One region of the Acidovorax sp. NN32 genome, then DNA from elsewhere that is predicted to be linked to it. Evidence: riboswitches for the same ligand, from Rfam matches in the RefSeq annotation. Region 1 holds a riboswitch; the other holds the start of a gene.

Region 1 (10,245 bases):
CTGGCAAGGTCGAACTGGCGGCAAGAGCAGGCGCCTGGGCCTGGGCCCAGCAGACGGGCTGGGCCAGTGCCAGCGCGGTCCACAGCGCTTTTCGCGCTCCAGCACACGCCACGCTGCGCGCCACGGCACCAAAACGTACAAGGGAGCGAAGTCGAGCGGACAAGGAACAAGTCATGGCAGAAGTCGGGCGATTCAACGGAAGTTGGCGGGCACTATGCGCTGCTCAATGTACTGCCACAGGTACGCCGTGTAAGCCTTGGCTGCACTGCCGTCGTGGGCGTCGATCATCGCCTGGCGCTTGTCGGCATCAGCCACGTGGTTTTTCAGCAGGCCTTCAGCGCGCGCATCGGTCAGCGTGCCTTTGAGGATTTGCGCGGCACCATTCGCCCCCTCGTGGTGGACCAGATAGATGTACTGCGCTTTCTTGTCTGCGGACAGATCGGCAGGCACCAGAGGGGTGCCATCGTCGTTGGTGCGGGCGCTCAGTTGGGTGAAGTAACCCTTGTCCAGCTCAGCCGCAGCCACGATGGAGGTGGTGGCGTCAAAGCGCAAGTTCAGCAGCGCAGCCCGGTCCACCACCTGGTTGGCATCGTTCACCTGCCCCAGGGACTTGGCCTGTTCATTGACGTAGCTGCCCGGCTTGGTGGCCGATTCGATCCAGGTGCTTTCCAGAAATTGCGTCAAGCCCCCAGCCTTGCTGGTGGTGTTGTAGCTCTGCGGGTCCCAGGTGGCCGAGAGTTCACGGCGCAGGGCCTTCCACTCGGCGGCCCCCGCCTTGTCCAGCTTGGCTTTGGGGTCCAGCTGCGGATGCAGCTCGCCAAAAAAGCGCTGGTTGGTGGCATCGTCCAGACGCTTGCCGCGCAGCGGGCCCGCTTCTGCAGATATCACGGCCGCAATCGTGGCGCGTGGGTAGCCCGTGCGATCCGCAGCCAGGGTAATGGCGTCGCGATAAATCTCGTTCACGCCCAGTCGCAATGGATCGGTCCGGTCGCGCTCGGCATTCCGCAACGCTGTCAAAGCATTGGGCGCAGGCACGGTGCCAGCCCCCCAGAACGGCGTGGAGTTGGCGCTTTGCGCGGTGTTGCTGCTGGCGGTGGGGTTGAGGGTATCGGCCTGCGCCAGCATCAAGCCGGATTGCAAAGACGTCGCGGTGCTTTCGTTAGCAAAGCCCGTCCCCTGAGACAAACTGGGGTCCGTAGGCGCTGCAGCAGCACCACTGCCGGAAAGTGCCCAAGTACTGGTGTTGGTAGTGATTTGCATGGTGAAGAGCTGTCGGTATTGATCCATCCCTGGGCACGATGGGCAGTGGGCCTCAGGCCATCCCTTGGGGCATCTGCCACTTGATGCAGCCATGGGGGATGAACGTGATTGAACCGGTTTTACCTTCGTATAGCTATACAGGCGATTCCTAGCTAGGAATCTCCCTAGCTGGGAAGAACACCTACCCACAGAGAGAAGAACCGCCCGGCCACACCAAGGGCTCGGGACGGAACCCTGCGTTCGATCTAGCGGAAAGTCTGGTCAGGAGTCTTGATCGGGCAGCCCGAGCTTTCGCCCTGCCTGTCGAGGGACTGTTCAGCGGAGACGCCCTGGCTTGGACAGGGCCAGCCCGAACGGGCGGGGGGAAACGGGCGGGACAAAGGACGAGGGCAACGGGTGCGACATGTTGTCACAAGGTCCTCAAAATCAAGCCGAATCAGCCTCCAGCGCTTTATCCGCAAGCGTAAATTGCTACACAATTAATAGCAATATGCATCCAACGGCATCACAGATTAGGCGCCAGCAACCGCTCCAACACCTTCTCATCCATGCCCCGGCGCTGGGCCATGTCGTGCAGCTGGTCTTCGCCGATCTTGCCGACGTTGAAGTACACGGCATCAGGGTGGCCGATGTAGAAGCCGCTCACGCTGGCGGCGGGCATCATGGCCAGGCTTTCGGTGAGCGACATGCCGATCTCGCCAGCCTGCAGCACGCGGAACAGGTCGGTCTTGGCGCTGTGGTCGGGGCAGGCGGGGTAGCCGGGCGCGGGGCGGATGCCCTGGTACTTCTCGGCAATCATGTCGTCGTTACTCAGCGCTTCACCGGCAGCGTAGCCCCACAGGTCGGTGCGCACGCGGTGGTGCAGGGCTTCTGCAAAGGCTTCGGCCAGGCGGTCGGCCAGGCTCTTGAACATGATGGCGGAGTAGTCGTCCAGCGCGTCGATGAAGGCCTTTTCCTTCTTCTCGATCCCGAGGCCCGCCGTCACGGCGAACATGCCGGCGTAGTCGGCAATGCCGCTGCTCTTGGGCGCTACAAAGTCGGCCAGGCAGCGGCTGGGGCGGGTCACGCCGTCGATGGTGTGTTTTTCGGCCTGCTGGCGCAGGCCGTACCAGGTCATGGCCACCTCGGTGCGGGTGTCGTCGGTGTAGAACTCGATGTCGTCGTCATTCACGCTGTTGGCGGGCAGCAGGGCCATCACGCCGCTGGCCGTGAGCCACCGGCCTTCGATGATCTTCTTGAGCATGGCCTGCCCATCGGCAAACACACGCGTGGCTTCCACGCCCACGATCTCGTCGGTGAGGATGGCGGGGTACGGGCCGGCCAGGTCCCAGGTCTGGAAGAACGGGCCCCAGTCGATGTACTTGGCCAGCTCGCCCAGGTCGAAGTTCTTGAACACGCGGCGGCCCAGCGCGCGGGGCACGGTGGGCTGGTAGGCAGACCAGTCCACCGGGGTCTTGTTGGCGCGGATCTTGGCCAGGGGCCACAGGGGCGTGGCCTTTTTGTTGGCGTGCTGGGTGCGGACCTTGTCGTAGTCCGCGTTGAGCTCGTCCACGTAGTTCTGCACGCCGTCGCCCAGCAGGCTCTGCGCCACGCTCACGCTGCGCGAGGCGTCGGGCACATAGACCACGGGACCTTCGTAGTGCGGAGCGATCTTGACGGCGGTGTGCACGCGGCTGGTGGTGGCGCCGCCGATCAGCAGCGGGATCTTCTTGATGCGGAAGTGCTCGTCCTTCTGCATCTCGCCCGCCACGTACTGCATTTCTTCGAGGCTGGGGGTGATCAGGCCCGACAGGCCCACGATGTCTGCGCCCTCGACCTTGGCGCGCGCCAAAATCTCGTGGCAGGGCACCATCACGCCCATGTTCACCACCTCGAAGTTATTGCACTGAAGCACCACGGTGACGATGTTCTTGCCGATGTCGTGCACGTCGCCCTTCACGGTGGCGATGACGATCTTGCCCTTGCTGCGCACGTCGCGCCCGGCCAGTTCGTCCTGGCGCTTTTCTTCCTCGATGTAGGGGATGAGATGGGCCACGGCCTGCTTCATCACGCGTGCGCTTTTCACCACCTGGGGCAAAAACATCTTGCCCGCACCAAACAGATCGCCCACCACGTTCATGCCGTCCATGAGCGGGCCTTCGATCACGTGCAGCGGGCGGCCGCCCTTGGCCAGGATCTCGCGGTATGCCTCTTCGGTGTCTTCGGTGATGAAGTCGGTGATGCCATGCACCAGCGCGTGCGACAGGCGTTCGCCCACGGTCTTGGGGTGCTCGGGCGTTCCGCGCCATTCGAGCTTCTTGCTTTCGTCCTTGGCGCCGCTCTTGGCGGTTTCGGCGATCTCGACCAGGCGCTCACCAGCATCCGGGCGGCGGTTGAGCACCACGTCTTCCACGCGCTCGCGCAGCACGGGCTCCAGGTCGTCGTACACACCCACCATGCCCGCGTTGACGATGCCCATGTCCATGCCGGCCTTGATGGCGTGGTACAGAAACACGGTGTGGATGGCTTCGCGCACCGGGTCGTTGCCGCGGAAGCTGAACGACACGTTCGATACCCCACCCGACACCTTGGCGCCGGGCAGGTTCTGCTTGATCCAGCGCGTGGCCTCGATGAAATCGACGGCGTAGTTGTTGTGCTCTTCAATGCCGGTGGCTACGGCAAAGATGTTGGGGTCGAAGATGATGTCCTCGGGCGGGAAGCCCACTTCATCGACCAGGATGCGGTAGGCGCGTTCGCAGATTTCGATCTTGCGCTCGTAGGTGTCGGCCTGGCCTTTTTCGTCAAACGCCATGACCACGGCAGCGGCGCCGTAGCGGCGCACCAGGCGCGCCTCGTGCTTGAACTTGTCCACGCCCTCCTTCATGGAGATGGAGTTGACGATGCCCTTGCCCTGCACGCAGCGCAGACCGGCCTCGATCACCTCCCACTTGGAGCTGTCCACCATGATGGGCACGCGGGCGATGTCGGGCTCGGACGCGATGAGCTGCAGAAAGCGCACCATGGCGGCCTTGCTGTCGAGCATGGCCTCGTCCATGTTGATGTCGATGACCTGGGCGCCGTTCTCCACCTGCTGGCGCGCCACGGCCAGGGCCTCTTCGTACTGGCCATTCAGGATCATGCGCGCGAACGCCTTGGAGCCGGTGACGTTGGTGCGCTCGCCGATGTTGACGAACAAGGTGCCCTCGCCAATGGAGACGGGCTCCAGACCGGACAGCTTCATGGGGGGCAGGGATACAGCAGACATAGGACTCACTCACCTGTGCAGGGGCAGCAGAAAAACAGGTGAGCGTCGTTGCGGTGTACGGTGGGGTGCGCGGGGCCCAAGCCTGACGAATCGCCATGCACCAAGCCGGGCATGGCAAGTCGCTGCAACGCTCCTTGGGCCGAGGGGCGATTGTAAGTTGCCCGCCCGGGATCAGCGCACTGGGCGGCGGCCCCGAAGTGCGGCCAGCAGCATCAAGCCCGCCATCAGCCACAAAGCCCACTCGGACAACGACGGAATCGCGCTCGCGGCCACTGCCGTGATGGTGTCGGTATCGGTGGCGCTGTTGTTGCCGGGGTTAGGGTCGGTCACGCCACCCGGGGCCGCGACCGTCGCGGTGTTGACCAGCGTCCCTGTGGCCGACGCGCTCACCGTGGCGGTGACGGTGTAGGTCACCGATCCACCCGCGGGCAGGTTGACGACATCGTTGATGCTGCCGCTGCCCGCCGCCGTGCAGGTGCCGCCGCCGGAGCCCACGCAGGTCCAGGTGCCGGTCAGCACGGCGGGCAGGGTGTCTGCCACCGTCGCGCCAGGGGCGTTGGACGGTCCGGCATTGCTGGCGGTGATGGTGTAGGTCACCGAGCCGCCAGCGTTGGCCGTGGTCACGCCATCGGTCTTGGTGATGGTCAGGTCGGCTTGCGATGCGATGGTGTCGGAATCCGTGGCGCTGTTGTTGCCCGGATTGGGGTCGGTCACCCCGCCCGGCGCTGTCACCGTCGCGGTGTTCACCAGCGTTCCGCTGGCCGCAGCACTCACTGTTGCGCTCACCGTATAGGTCACCGATCCACCGGCGGGCAGGTTGACGCTATCGTTGATGTTGCCGCTGCCCGCTGCCGTGCAGGTGCCGCCACCCGCACCCACGCAGGTCCAGGTGCCGGTGAGCGCTGCGGGGAAGGTATCCGCCACCGTGGCCCCCGACGCATTGGACGGCCCCGCGTTGCTGGCGGTGATGGTGTAGGTCACCGACCCGCCCGGGACGGCCGTGGTCACGCCGTCCGTTTTGGTAATGGACAGATCGGCCTGCGGCGTGATGGTGTCGGAGTCCGTGGCGCTGTTGTTGCCCGGGACGGGATCGGTCACTCCGCCCGGCGCTGTCACCGTCGCGGTATTGGCCAGCGTCCCTGTGGCCGCTGCACTCACCGTGGCGCTGACGGTGTAGGTTACCGATCCTCCGGCGGGCAGGTTGACGGTGTCGTTGATGTTGCCGCTGCCTGCGGCGGTGCAGGTGCCGCCACCCGCGCCCACACAGGTCCAGGTGCCAGTGAGTGATGCGGGGAAGGTGTCCGCCACCGTGGCCCCCGGCGCATTGGATGGCCCCGCGTTGCTGGCGGTGATGGTGTAGGTGACCGATCCGCCCGGCGTGGCCGTGGTCACACCATCGGTCTTGGTGATGGCCAGATCGGCCTGTGGCGTGAGCGTGTCGGAATCGGTGGCACTGTTGTTGGCGGGAACCGGGTCGTTCACGGCGGACGTCACTGTCGCGGTGTTGGTCAGCGTTCCGGTCGCAGAAGCGTTGATCGTGGCGCTCACCGTGTAGGTGACCGATCCCCCCGCTGGCAGGTTGACGCTGTCGTTGATGTTGCCACTGCCTGCGGCGGTGCAGGTACCGCCGCCTGCGCCCACACAGGTCCAGGTGCCGGTGAGCACGGCGGGAAAGGTGTCCGCAACCGTGGCACCGACGACGGGGTCCGGCCCTGCGTTGCTGGCGGTGATGGTGTAGGTCACCGACCCGCCCGGGACGGCCGTGGCCACACCATCGGTCTTCGTGATGGACAGGTCCGCATCTTGGGCATGCGCCGCGGTCGCAGCCACCATGGCCAACAAGAGCGCAGTGAGCCACAGCAAAACACGTTGGAGCATGGCGAAGTCCCGATTCGAAGTGGAGGGGTGACCAAAGTGTAACGCCACGTTTCCACCCGGAATCTTCGTGCATGGCGGCACGCGCTGACCGCGCGTCCCGCGTTTGAAGCGGTTGAATCGCTCTCAACGCACCGGCAGGAACTGCAGGAACGTGCCGCCCACAATGCCCTGCACATAGCTGATGGCGGCGCGGCGGTACTTTTCGGTGGTCAGGGCAGCCAGCAGGTCGAGGCGCGCGATGATCTTGCCAAACTCGCGCTCAAAGCTCAGGTTGCGGCCTTGGGGGCCGATCTCGTCCGCCAGCAGCAGTGGCTGGCCCTGGGCATTGCGGCGCTGGGCCAGCAGCCACACGGCGCTTTCCACATTGCGGGCGGCGTTGTAGAGGTGCTGTGCATCCACACCGTCGAGCAAGAAGAATTCGATCTTTCCGCCATGGGCCGTGATGATCATGTCGGCCGTGGCATGGATGAAGGCTGCCACGCGGTCCCCGGTGAACTCCGGCGCGAACGCAAAGCCCATCGCGGCAATGTCGCGCCGCCCCTGCAGTGGTGCCCAGGGCTGGCGCTGCAGGATGGCTGTGCGCACCTGCTCGGCCGCGTGCTCGCGGCTGGTGGCGCTGGTTTTGCGCCATTCGGCGGGGTTGCGGCGGTAGAGCTTGTCCATGAGGCGGAACAAGCCCTCCAGGTTCTCGTGCATGGCCAGCGTGGCCACGCGGTTCATGTCGGACTGGGCCAGCTCGGCGGGCGTTGTGGCGGCACCCTTGACCTCGCCGCGTGGCGTGGGCGCATTCGCCGCGCAGCCTGCGAGCACGGTGCACAGCATTGCACACGATGACATCCACAGGAGAGAAAGGAACGGCCCACGCATGGGGGCCGATTATCGGGCGCAGTGTGGGCGCCTCACAGCCGGTTAACACTGTTTGAAGATCTCAGGCCACGGCCCTGAATCCCATTGCCTCAGCAGCGGTCTGCGCTGTCGGGGTTGGGGATACCCTTGATCGGGCACTCCTCGGTGCCCACCATGGGCCGCGTGATGGCCTCCACGGCCTTGCGCGTACCTTCGGGGTCAGTCACCCAGCGGGTGTAAAAGTCATACGGGCAGGCGGCCACACCCTGGTCCCCACCGCCGGAGTTGATCAGCCCGGTGTATCCCCGGTGCAGCAGCTTGAAGAGGTGGTTCTCGGACTGCCCGTTCTTGCGGAAGTCGCGGATCAGGCTCTTCGACAACGCGGCGTACTGCACGCCGTATTCCTCCTCGCCGCATTCACCGAGCGTTCGGCCATCAAAGCCAATCAGGGCGCTGTGGCCGAAGTAGCTGTATACGCCGTCAAACCCGGCGGCATTGGCCACGGCCACATACGTGTTGTTGGCAAAGGCCATGGCCTTGCTCATCAGAATCTGCTGCTCCTTGGCGGGGTACATGTAGCCCTGGCACCGCACGATCAACTCGGCACCCTTCATGGCGCAGTCGCGCCAGATCTCGGGGTAGTTGCCGTCGTCGCAGATGATGAGGCTGATCTTCAGGCCCTTGGGGCCTTCGCTGACGTAGGTGGTGTCCCCGGGGTACCAGCCTTCGATGGGGGTCCAGGGCATGATCTTGCGGTACTTCTGCACGATCTCGCCCTGGTCGTTCATGAGGATCAGGGTGTTGTACGGCACCTTGTGCGGGTGCTCCTCATGGCGCTCGCCGGTGAGTGAGAAGACGCCCCACACCTTGGCCTTGCGGCAGGCGGCGGCGAAGATTTCGGTCTCTTCACCCGGTACGGTGGCCGCCGTGTCCATCATCTCCTGGGCGTCGTACATGATGCCGTGGGTGCTGTACTCCGGAAAGATCACCAGGTCCATGCCGGGCAGGCCGGTCTTCATGCCCACCAGCATGTCTGCGATCTTGCGCGCGTTGTCCAGCACCTCGGCCTTGGTATGCAGGCGCGGCATCTTGTAGTTGACCACCGCCACGCCGACGGTGTCCTTGCTGCTTGAAATATCGCCGTGAATCATGGTGAAGCATCCCTATCAATGAGAAATCATCCAGGGCCGTTTGCTCGGAAACGCCTTGGCGCCGCTGGGCGCCGTCACCGTGGCCTTGCGGCTTTGCGATGACGAACAGCAGCCACAGCCTGCAGGGTGTTTGAGGCGGGCGTAGTCGCCCGAGCGCTGCGGCTCGTGCCGCGCTCGCTCGTTGGTGGCGATGGCGCTGCGCGCGGACGCGCTCATGAGTGCCAGGCGCGGTGCGGTGGCAAACACGCGCGGCGATGCTGCGCCGCAGTCTGGGCAGGCGGCGGGTTCGTTGCGGTCGGCCAGCAGGCGGAAGGCATCAAACCCGCCACACTGGGCACAGGCGTAGTCGTAGGTGGGCATGGCGGGTCCTTCTGCAGCAATGGTGTTTGACTGTCAGACCAGATCGGGCGACAGCGGCATGGCCACCGAGCCATCCAGGTGCTTGATCGGCCCCGCCGCACTCGGGTTGATGTCAAAGTCAAAGATCTGCGTGGGCAGCCACAGCGTGGCGCAGGCGTTGGGCACATCCACCACGCCGCTGATGTGGCCCTGCACCGGGGCTGTGCCCAGGATGGAATACGCCTGCGCGCCCGAATAGCCAAACTTCTTGAGGTACTCGATGGCGTTCAGGCAGGCCTGGCGGTAGGCCACGTTCACGTCCAGGTAGTACTGCTTGCCACTCTCATCCACGCTGATGCCCTCGAAGATCAGGTAATCGTTGTAGGTGGGCGTGATGGGGCTGGGCTTGAAGATGGGGTTCTTGATCCCGTACTTGGCCATGCCGCCCTTGATGAGCGTGACCTTCATGTGCACCCAGCCTGCCATCTCGATGGCGCCGCAAAAGGTGATCTCGCCGTCGCCCTGGCTGAAGTGCAGGTCGCCCACCGACAGCCCGGCGCCGTCTACATACACCGGGAAGAACACCTTGGCGCCGCGCGACAAATCCTTGATGTCGCAGTTGCCACCATGCTCGCGCGGGGGCACCGTGCGGGCGCCTTCGGCAGCCGCTTTGGCCTTGGCATCGCCCGTGAGGCGGCCCATGTGGGCCGTGCCCGCCGAGGGTGGGTTGGCCAGCCCGGCCGTGGGGTCTGAGTCGATGAGCGCCTGCTCGCGCGCATTCCACTGCTCCAGCATCTTGCGGTCGGGCAGGCAGCCAATCAGGCCGGGGTGGATGAGCCCAGCGTACTTCACACCCGGCACATGGCGCGAGCTGGTGAACATGCCATGAAAGTCCCAGATCGACTTTTGCGCCTGCGGGAAATGCTCGGTCAAAAAACCTCCGCCGTTGTTCTTGCTGAAAAAGCCGTTGAAACCCCACAGGCTGTCCTGCTTGGCACCAATGTCCAGCAGGTCCACCACCAGCAGGTCGCCCGGCTCGGCGCCCTTCACGCCCACGGGGCCGCTGAGGTAGTGCACCGTGGTCAGGTCGATGTCGCGCACATCATCGGCGCTGTCGTTGTTCTTGATGAAGCCGCCCGTCCAGTCAAACGTCTCCAGCACGAACTCATCGCCAGGATTGACCCAGCAGGCCATGGGAATGTCGGGGTGCCAGCGGTTGTGGATGTTCTCGTTCTCGGTGGGCGACTTGCTCAGATCGACCTTGATCAGGGTTTCAGCCATGGCGTGCTCCTTGGAAGGGTTGGGTGGAAGAAGGAAAAAGCGAGAAAAAATCCCGGCCTTACATGGCGCATTGCCGCCGAGACCGCCACGGCCGAGGCCCGGGACGCCAAGCAAGGGCCGCCCCGCAGCGAGGGCGTCGTCCCCCTTGAGGGGGGAAGGCGCCGAAGGCGACTCAGGGGGTGTTTCATACCGACAGATAGGCTTTGATGCGCTGCTGGTCGGTGTCCGCGCGGGCGGTCTCGTGCA
Region 2 (10,245 bases), 1.0 Mb from region 1:
AAAGTGCCCGCCACGCGCTGGCCGACTACAACTGGGAAGGCCTGCACCAGCCCCCCCGGCTGGAGCTGGGCACCATGGGCTCGGACGCCCGCGCGCTGGGCGGAGCGCTGCTGCCCTTGCACGCCTGCTTTGCGCCAGATACGGACATCTTCCTCAAGGCCTGAGAAGGGCGTGGACTGTGAAGTTTTGCTATTAAAAATATAGCTATTTGCGCACGTCCATCAAGCGCTAGGCCGTATTTTTATTCAAATTTCTCGGCCAAGGCTGCTTCAGGCTCAGCTCCCGCCGCGATCCAGACCCGCCAGGATTGCCCGTGCCACTTCGGCAAACCCCGCGCCCCGTTCGCCCTGGGTCACATAACGCGGCAGGTGCTGCAGTTGTGGCACAAAGCGCGCGATGTTGGCCACGCCCACGCTGTGGGGGAAGTGCTCGAACATGAGCTGGTCGTTGGTCGAGTCGCCCACATACACCCAGCGGTCGATCTCCGCGTCGAGGTCGCGTCCCAGCAACTCGCGCACGATCCAGCGCGCGCCCTCCAGCTTGTTGTGCGCCCCGAACCAGCCGTTGATGTGGATGCTGCTCACGGTGGCGTTCATGCCTGCGGCGCGCAGGATCGCCACGCATTGGTCGATCCGCTCTTGGGGCAGGTGTGTGAACTCACTGTGGTCGATGGCGATGTCCGTTTCGCGTCCGGGCGAGTCGGTCGCGCGGCGGGCGCCGGGCACCCTGGCTTCGATGTCAGCCAGCACTTGCTGCATGCGGGCGAAATGGGCTGCGCGCGTGGCTGCATCCTGTTGATATCGTTTTAACAGCGCATCGCGCTTGTCCAGAGAGCGCTGCAGGGCCGCAGCACCATTCTCGGCCACGATGGCATCCACAGGCCAGGCGGCCGCAAAGGGCTCGCTCCAGCCTACGGGGCGACCTGTGATGGGAATCACGGCCAGTCCCCGGGCCTTGAGCGACTCCATCGCCTGCACCACGTGCGCAGGCACAACCCCCTCCGTGGTCAGCGTGTCGTCGATGTCAGTGAGCAGGCCGACGAGGCGGGCGGGAGGATTCCAGGTACTCAACGGAAGCATGGGGGAACGAGAAGGCATAGGGATGGCGAGAGGGGGCGTTGGTGAAAGTCGCGGAGGGCTGCCGCTCGGGCTTGCACCTTTTTCTGTGGACGAAGAGATGGCTGCTTCTAACGGACACTTTGGGCAGGTTGCCCACGCGCCAGGCTCGGGAGTTTCTCTGCGACCCTTTCGGGGGGCATGGGCACCATGTCCCCGCCACGGAACTCGAATAGCTGCAGGGTGGCCAATGGGACCTGTTCCAGGCCACGGCCCTTTTCGTCCACGACGAGCAAATCGCCTGGCTGCGGCTTTGGCGCAAACAGGTCGGCGGTGTTTCTGGCGCGGATCAGTACAGAGCGTTTGTATCCATCATCGGTGCCTCCGAACTCTGGGACTACGAATATGGCCTGCCGCTCTTTGTCGAGCGACAGGGCAAAGCGGTACAGCGTGTCCCAATACGCCAGGTTGGGCCTGAGCGCCTGTTTCTCCTGCGCGTGCACACCTGCCAGGGCCGCAACAAGCGCTGCGCCTCCAACAAGGGCAAAAACCGGGCGCGTCTCTCGCGGCCAGACGACCGCCAGGCAGGCTGAAAACGCCACCCACGGCACGAACAGGTAACGGTCCGGACTGTGAATTCCCGGAAAGGCCGTCAGCGGTATCAGCGGCAGCAGGACGATGCCCAAGGACACGAAGAACACAGGCGCATGGAGGCGGCGCTTCACAGCCGCAAGGCACAGAAGGCCGAGAAATACAACGGCAAGGATGTTGCCGGGCGGTTTGGAGCCGAGGAGCAATTTGGGAACCCGGAGCAACTGGCGCAGGGCCTCGCTGGCATCGAAAACTCCCTGGCTGTAGCCGCCCACGAGGCGCCCCAGTAGCAGGTAGCGCCACCCTATGTAGACCAGTGCAATCAGCACAAACGGTATCAGTGCGCGCACCCGTTGCGGCCACGTGCCCACGGGCAGGAAGGGCAAGAGGACGACCAGGGGTACATAGACTTCCTTGCAGGTAGTCGCCAGCAGGTAGGCCAGGGCCGACAGCCCCAGCCAGTATCCGCGCCCGCCTTTGAGATACCGGGTCCACCCCAGTATCGACAGCATGGCGAACACGAAGCCGGTCGCATAGTGCCCATGCATCAGGCCCGCCGCGATGTGGGCAGTGGGCTTGCCAAGCAACAGCGCAACGGCGCCGATCAGCGCGGGCAGGGGCTCCACCCACTCTCGCAACACGGCATAGAACAACGCGGCTCCCAGCCCCACGAGCAGCAGCAAGTGCGCGTAGTGGCCAGTGGCGGCCATGCCGAACAAGCTCAGGTTGATGTCGTAGAACAGCAGGTTCCATGGAGCGACATTGGCGCTGGAGTGCCCCTGGGCAACGTGGGGCTCCAAGAAATATTGCCAGGGTGTGTATTGGGCGGCGTAGCTCAGGTGAGCGCCGTCATCCCAGCGCCAAGATCCCTGGAGTGATGCGCCATGCACCAGCAGGGTGAGCAGAGACAGAAGCAGTGTGGCGCTGAGACACTCGATCCAGGGATGGCGGTCGATGTGTTCGCGCAGCGCGTGGCGCGCGGCTTTCAATGCTGGAGCGTCCATTGCCAATGACGCAGGAAGTTGAGCGCTGCAGGCGTGTTGTGGCTAGGAGTGCGGGCGGCAGAAGGAGCATCGGCTGCAACGCGCGATAAACGGGTCCCGCGTGGTACCACCTCCTGCGCCCAGGGGCCCACCCTGGGCTTGTCGGTAGCACCACGCGATCCTCGGTTTTTGCACGTTTCGCTTCGATGCCTTCTGCTGCCCACACTCCTAGGCACATCACGCCCTCGGGTCCAAGTCTTCAGCAGCAGCAAGTCCGCACCGACCAGGGCCAGTGCGGAAATGGTGGAGCCTATGCAAGTCCTGGTGCAAAGCGGCGCCGCGGAGAAATTGATCGGCTGACTGCGCAAGAATTTCCCCCTCTTGTGCGGGCTATGCGCCCTGCAGCGCCAACCCCGCATGCTCGCGCAGCGGGTGGAAATGGATCTTCGGAAACCGCTCTTGCGCCAAGCGCACGTCATATGGGCTGGTGCACAGGTAGGCCAGCGTGTCTGCCGCGTCGTGCGCCAGCCGCAGCGGGTAGGCGTCGGTGAACGCGCGCAGGTCGGCTGCGTTGTCGGCGGTGATCCAGCGCGCGCCGGTGTACTGGCAGCCTTCCAGGCGCACATCGGCGTCGTACTCGGCCTTGAGGCGGTGCTGCACCACTTCAAACTGGAGCTGGCCTACGGCGCCCAGCAGCATGTTGCCGCCTGCGTCGGGCTTGAAGACCTGGATCGCGCCTTCCTCGCCCAGCTGGGCCAGGCCCTGCTGCAGCTGCTTGGTGCGCAAGGGGTTCTTGAGCACCACGGTCATGAACATCTCGGGTGCGAAGAACGGCAGGCCGGTGAACTGCAGGTTGGCACCATCGGTGATGGTGTCGCCCAGCTGCACGCCGCCGTGGGTGGTAAAGCCAATGATGTCGCCTGCGTAGGCTTCTTCGACGGCCTCGCGGCGTTGCGACATGAAGGTCACCACGCTGGTGGGGCGCAGCTCCTTGGAGGTGCGCTGCACCTTGAGCTTCATGCCCGGCGTGTATTTGCCCGAGGCCACGCGCACAAAGGCGATGCGGTCGCGGTGGTTGGCATCCATGTTGGCCTGCACCTTGAACACCACCCCGGCAAAGCCTTCGTCTTCGGGCTGGATGGTCTTCACCACGGGTTGCTTGTTCACTTCAAGCGTGCTCACGCGCGGGCCGGGGGGAGGGGCCATGTCCACCAGGGCATCGAGCACTTCCATCACCCCGAAGTTGTTCACGCCGGAGCCGAAGAACACGGGGGTGAGCTTGCCAGCCAGGAAGGCTTCATGGTCCCACGCGGGCGATGCGCCCACGGCCAGTTCCATGCTCTCCAGCGCGGCGTCGAACTCGGCGCCAAAGCGTGCGCGCAGAGTCGCCTCGTCCGACAAGGGGATGGCCTCGAAGTCCTGTGGGCGGCGCTCGCTGCCGGACTCGAACACCGTCATGGTCTTAGTGCGCAGGTTGATGATGCCGCCAAAGCTCTTGCCCTGGCCCACGGGCCAGGTCATGGGGCAGCAGGGCATGCCCAGCTCGCGCTCCACCTCGTCCATGATGTCCAGTGGGTCGCGCACTTCGCGGTCCATCTTGTTCACGAAGGTGATGATGGGCGTATCGCGCTGGCGGCAGACCTCGATCAGGCGGCGGGTCTGTGCTTCCACACCGTTGGCCGCGTCGATCACCATCAGGGCCGAGTCCACGGCGGTGAGCACGCGGTAGGTGTCTTCCGAGAAGTCCTTGTGGCCGGGCGTGTCGAGCAGGTTGATCACGTGCTCGCGGTACAGCATCTGCATGACCGAGCTGGCCACCGAGATGCCGCGCTGCTTTTCGATTTCCATCCAGTCGGAGGTGGCGTGGCGGCTGGCCTTGCGGCCCTTCACGGCGCCTGCGATCTGGATCGCGCCCGAGAACAGCAGCAGCTTTTCCGTCAGCGTCGTCTTACCCGCGTCGGGGTGGGAAATGATGGCAAAGGTACGGCGGCGCCGGGTTTCTGGGGCGTAGGACACAGGGGGTTCCTGAATGGGATGGGTGCGGGGCAGAGCGCCCTGCGCAAGAATCTTCGGGCCGGGACCGGCGTGGGACGCAGGGGCGGCAGTGGCGGGATTTTACTGTTCCGTGCAAGGCCGAGGACGGATTCATCCCGGGGCATGGTGCGGGGAATGCACTTGCTTTTATAATCCGCCGATCCGAGGAGCGTTGCAGCGTCCCCAGCACAGGCGGGGCGTGAGGCTCGGAGTCATCTAGCAACGACGCTCATCCACTTCTCGTGTGGTGAGCTTTTTCACTCCCGCGACCAGTGGTTTTTCAACATGCTTTGGAGCAAGAAACCATCATGAACGCACGCGTCAACGCCCCGGTCAACACCGACTGCATCATTGCCGACATCGGCCTGGCCGCATGGGGCCGCAAAGAAATCCGCATCGCCGAAACCGAGATGCCCGGCCTGATGGCCATCCGCGAGGAGTTCGCGCCCAAGCAGTCGCTCAAGGGCGCCCGCATCACGGGCTCGCTGCACATGACGATCCAGACCGCCGTGCTGATCGAGACGCTGCAGGCATTGGGTGCGCAAGTGCGCTGGGCATCGTGCAACATCTTCTCCACCCAAGACCACGCCGCCGCCGCCATTGCTGCGGCGGGCACTCCGGTGTTTGCCATCAAGGGCGAGACCCTGGCCGAGTACTGGGACTACACCCACCGCATTTTTGACTTTGGCCCCGCCGGCACCGAAGGCGAAGGCCCCAACCTGATCCTGGACGACGGCGGCGATGCCACGCTGCTGATGCACCTGGGCAAGCGCGCCGAAAAGGACGCCTCGCTGATCGCCAACCCCACCAGCGAAGAAGAGACCTGCCTGTTTGCATCCATCAAGGCCAAGCTGGCTGAGGACCCGACCTGGTACAGCCGCAAGAGCGCCCAGATCATCGGCGTGACCGAAGAAACCACCACCGGCGTGCACCGCTTGAAGGAAATGTCGGCCAAGGGCTCGCTGATGTTCCGCGCCATCAACGTGAACGACTCGGTAACCAAGAGCAAGTTCGACAACCTGTACGGTTGCCGTGAATCGCTGGTGGACGGCATCAAGCGCGCCACCGACGTGATGATCGCTGGCAAGGTGGCCGTGGTGGCCGGCTACGGCGACGTGGGCAAGGGCAGCGCCCAGGCCCTGCGTGCACTGAGCGCCCAGGTGTGGGTGACCGAGATCGACCCCATCAACGCCCTGCAGGCTGCGATGGAAGGCTACAAGGTCGTGACGATGGAATACGCTGCCGACAAGGCCGATATCTTCGTGACCACCACCGGCAACAAGGACGTGATCCGCCACGAGCACATGCTGGCCATGAAGGACCAGGCCATCGTCTGCAACATCGGCCACTTCGACAACGAGATCCAGGTGGCGTCGCTGGAGCAGTACGAGTGGGAAGAGATCAAGCCCCAGGTGGACCACGTGATCTTCCCGGACGGCAAGCGCATCATCCTGCTGGCCAAGGGCCGCCTGGTGAACCTGGGCTGCGGCACGGGCCACCCGAGCTTTGTGATGTCGTCGAGCTTTGCCAACCAGACCATTGCCCAGATCGAGCTGTTCACCCACAGCGACTACTACGAAAACGGCAAGGTCTACGTGTTGCCCAAGCACCTGGACGAAAAGGTGGCCCGTCTGCACCTCAAGAAGGTGGGCGCCATGCTGACGGAGCTGACCGACGAGCAGGCTGCCTACATTGGCGTGCCCAAGCAAGGCCCGTACAAGCCGGATACCTACCGCTATTGATCCCGCGCCCCAGGCGCATTGCGCGCCTTGGCGGCATGCCGCCGGTGCGCTGGTGGATCACTGCATCGTGGTTGCTACTATTGTGATAGCTGCTTGCGCTTGATGGATAAGCGCTGGAGGCTGATTTGACTCTTAAAGGATGAGCGCCATGCGTGCAGATGTATTTTTGGTGGAAGCGGGCCATGCGGCCACGCGCTCGCAAGCGCAGCGGCTGATTGCTGCGGGCGTGGAGTGGCGTCTGTCACCCCTGGCGCCCTGGCAGAAGGTGGCCAAGAACGGCGATGACATCCCGTCCGTGGCCGAGGTGAAGCTGCTGGACGATGCCGAGGCCAAGTACATCTCGCGCGGCGGCCTCAAGCTGGAAGGCGCCTTGTTGGCCACGGGGCTGTCCGTGGCCGGGCTGCGCTGCCTGGATGTGGGGCAGAGCACCGGCGGCTTTACCGATTGCCTGCTGCAGCAGGGCGCAGCGCAGGTCATCGGTGTGGACGTGGGCCATGGCCAGCTCCACGAGCGGCTGCGCAGCGATCTACGTGTGGTCTGCGTGGAGGGCGTGAACGCGCGCTCGCTGACCGCACAGGCGCTGCAGGAAGCCTGCGAGCTGGCGCTCTCTGAAGTTGTCGAAGCCGACGAAGACAACGAAACCCAGCCCGAGGCGCCCTACAGCTGGATGCGCAATGGCGGCCTGGTGGACGATGCCTACGATGACAGCGGCGACGCGAAAGAGCAGGACATCGAAGCGTTCAAGTCCGAGCGCGCGCAGCGCGCAGAGGCGCGGGCGCTGGGCACGCTGCCCGTCCAGCGCCGTCGCCGCCCCGACTGCGCGGGCGTGGACATCACGCCGGTGTTCGACGTGATGACAGGCGACCTCTCGTTCATTTCGCTCACGCTGGTGCTGCCCGCGCTGGTGCCTCTGCTGGCGCCCGACGGCCATTTGCTCATGCTGGTCAAGCCGCAGTTTGAACTGCAGCCGGGCCAGGTGGGCAAGGGCGGTGTGGTGCGGGATGCCGCGCTGTATGCGGTGGTGGAAAAGCGTATCCGTGACTGCTGCGCCGAACTGGGCCTGGCCGTACAGGCCTGGCTCGACAGCCCCATCCAGGGCGGCGACGGCAACCATGAATTTTTTGTTTATGCGAGGAGGGCTGCATGATTGCTGCCAATGCCCAGGGCACCGGTTTTCCGGTGAGTTTCGAGTTTTTCCCGCCCAAGACGTCCGATGGGGCGGACAAGCTGCGGGCCGCGCGCCAGCAGCTGTATGCGCTGCACCCTGATTTCTGCTCGGTGACCTACGGCGCCGGTGGTTCCACGCAGGAGGGCACTTTTGGCACGGTGCGTGAAATCCTGGCCGAAGGTGTGAGCGCCGCTTCGCACTTCTCGTGCATTGGTGCCACACGCCAGTCCGTGCGCGAGCAGCTCGCCACGCTCAAGGCCATGGGCGTCAAGCGCTTGGTGGCGCTGCGCGGCGATTTGCCCAGCGGCTACGGCGCGGGCGGGGAGTTTCAGTACGCCAGTGACCTGGTGGCCTTCATCCGCGCGGAGACGGGCCGGGATTTCCACATCGAAGTGGCCGCCTACCCCGAGGTGCACCCCCAGGCCAAGTCGCCCGAGGCGGACCTGAAGGCCTACATCGCCAAGGTGCAGGCGGGTGCGGACTCGGCCATCACCCAGTATTTCTACAACAGCGATGCGTATTTCCGCTTTGTGGAAGACACGCAGCGCCTGGGCGCCACCGTGCCCGTGGTGCCCGGCATCATGCCCATCGGAAGCTCCACGCAGCTGATGCGTTTCTCGGACGCCTGCGGTGCCGAGATTCCCCGCTGGATCCGGCTGCGCCTGCAGGCGTTTGGCGACGACACAGCCAGCATCAAGGCCTTTGGGCTGGATGTGGTGACCGACCTGTGTGACCAGCTGCGCAGCGCGGGCGTGCCCGCACTGCATTTCTACACCATGAACCAGAGTGCGGCCACTCTGGAAATCTGCCGCCGCCTGGGGATCTGACGACCACGGCTTGGCTACCATTAGCACTTTGCAACATTTGCAGGGGGATGGTGGTCATGGAACGAGCTGGGGTGGCGGTATGGTGTGCGCTGTGTGTGTGGGTGTCGGGCATGTCGGGCGTTCAGGCGCAGACCCGCTACCACTGCAGGGACGGAAATGGGAACACTTTTGTCCTGTCGCGGCCGTGCCCTGAGGGCTCCCGCACCACAGCCGCTGTGGCTGGGCCTGCCCCGGCGCAATATTCATCGCCACGTTATGACAGCTATTCGCCGGTGCGGTCATCGCCCGAAACCCCGGACCACCACCAGTACCTGAGCGCGCGCTGCCGGGCCCTGGATGAAAACATCCGGGGAGCGTATGGCCGGGGCATCAAGGCCGACGTGGTGGAAGGAATGCGGCGCGAATACCGGCGCGATTGCCGGGAGGAGGAGCAGGATGCGTACTCACGGCTTTCGGCGGAGCGCCGCCACCGCGACAAGCAACGCCGGGAAGACGAAAAGTCTGCCCAGGTCGCAGCACAGGCTTCCAGGGAGCAGCAGGAGCGGCACGCCCAGCAATGCGCCGAGTCTCGCCGCATTCTTACCAACAAACGCGCCAGAACGGATTTGACGGATGGAGAGAAAAACGATCTGCGACGGTTTGAGGAAGCATTTCTGGAGCGCTGCAAGCGCTAGCGCCCACCTGCGGCTGCTGCCCCTGCTGGTTGCGGCCTACTGTGCGTGGTTGCCTGCTGCGCAGGCAGAGGGGGCCGGTAACACGGCAGAGCCCTCCACCCCGAATGCCGTGGATGCCGCGTTGGCCGAGGCGGGGCTGCTGGATGAGGAGGTGCAACCTCTTGGTGAGCCCATTGACGCTCCATGGGCTGCGCCTTCGGGGGAGTCTGGCCGGTACGAGGTGGCGCCAGAGACCGGACTCGCGTCCTGGTACGGGCCTGGGTTTCACCGGCGCAAGACAGCCAGTGGTGAGCGGTTTGACATGCACGCAATGACCGCTGCGCACCCCACCCTGGCCTTTGGCACATTCATCTGTGTGCGCAGCCAGATCACGGGCCGAGGGGTTGTGGTGCGCGTGAATGACCGGGGGCCCCATGCGCGGGGCCGGATCGTGGACTTGAGCCGCGCTGCAGCCATTGCCCTGGGGCTGCACGGTCTGGGGCTCAAGCCGGTGGAGGTGTTTCCTGTGGCCAATGGAGAATCGACCTGCCCTGAAGAGTGAGGACGTGGGGGCGGATGGGCCGTAAGAACGACCCGCCACTTGGACGCATCAGCCGCCTGATTCCAGGGTGTGCGTGGCGTGTTTGTCCTGGGCCAGCAATTCCACCATTTGTGGCAGTGCGGTTTTGAGCGCGGCCTTCAGGGTGAAGGGCGGGTTGATCAGAAACATGCCACTGGCTGGCAAGCCTGGACGCTTGACGTCGCCAGCAGCGTTTTCGGTGAGCTTGCTGTTCTTGACGGTCAGCGTGGCATGCAGCCAGCTCTTGCCTGCCTTGGTGGCCAGGGTCTTGAGGCGGCGAGGCAGGTCGTGCGCCTCGGGGCGCGGGATGATGGGGTACCAAAAGGCGTACGTGCCGGTGGCAAAGCGCTTGAGCGAATCCGCCGCCATATCGAGCACCTTGGCATAGTCGCTCTTGATTTCATAGCTGGGATCGCACAGCACCAAAGCGCGGCGGGCCGGTGGAGGCAGGAATTTCTTGATCCCTTCGAACCCGTCTTCGTGCAGCACGGCCACTTGGCGGCCTGCTTCGAGCTGGGCCACGTTGCCCGCCAGGGCGCGCAGGTCGGTGGGATGCAGCTCAAAGAGCTTGAGCTTGTCGTGGTCGCGCAACAGGCGCTGGGTGATGAACGG

What was found. A riboswitch is a leader RNA that binds a small molecule or an ion and turns the genes downstream of it on or off. The one in region 1 is predicted to bind S-adenosylhomocysteine.
Region 2: it holds a riboswitch for S-adenosylhomocysteine, as region 1 does, so the genes downstream of both, ahcY (adenosylhomocysteinase) here and metH (methionine synthase) in region 1, are expected to answer to the same signal.

What each region holds. Positions count from the first base shown of each region.
Region 1 is NZ_CP199679.1:261,615-271,859, reverse strand. It holds gene ACT89O_RS01255 (hypothetical protein) at 1-163, opposite strand, end outside; gene ACT89O_RS01250 (hypothetical protein) at 193-1,140, opposite strand; gene metH (methionine synthase) at 1,766-4,480, opposite strand; S-adenosyl-L-homocysteine riboswitch at 4,538-4,646, opposite strand; gene ACT89O_RS01240 (IPTL-CTERM sorting domain-containing protein) at 4,676-6,382, opposite strand; gene ACT89O_RS01235 (hypothetical protein) at 6,506-7,219, opposite strand; gene ACT89O_RS01230 (aliphatic amidase) at 7,339-8,379, opposite strand; gene ACT89O_RS01225 (FmdB family zinc ribbon protein) at 8,395-8,739, opposite strand; gene fmdA (formamidase) at 8,773-9,999, opposite strand; gene urtE (urea ABC transporter ATP-binding subunit UrtE) at 10,184-10,245, opposite strand, start outside.
Region 2 is NZ_CP199679.1:4,540,362-4,550,606, reverse strand. It holds gene ACT89O_RS20920 (ROK family transcriptional regulator) at 1-164, shown strand, start outside; gene ACT89O_RS20915 (HAD-IIB family hydrolase) at 276-1,079, opposite strand; gene ACT89O_RS20910 (hypothetical protein) at 1,187-2,650, opposite strand; gene ACT89O_RS20905 (peptide chain release factor 3) at 3,020-4,645, opposite strand; S-adenosyl-L-homocysteine riboswitch at 4,822-4,901, shown strand; gene ahcY (adenosylhomocysteinase) at 4,972-6,405, shown strand; gene ACT89O_RS20895 (TlyA family RNA methyltransferase) at 6,554-7,552, shown strand; gene metF (methylenetetrahydrofolate reductase [NAD(P)H]) at 7,549-8,400, shown strand; gene ACT89O_RS20885 (hypothetical protein) at 8,511-9,074, shown strand; gene ACT89O_RS20880 (septal ring lytic transglycosylase RlpA family protein) at 9,040-9,615, shown strand; gene ACT89O_RS20875 (23S rRNA (adenine(2030)-N(6))-methyltransferase RlmJ) at 9,664-10,245, opposite strand, start outside.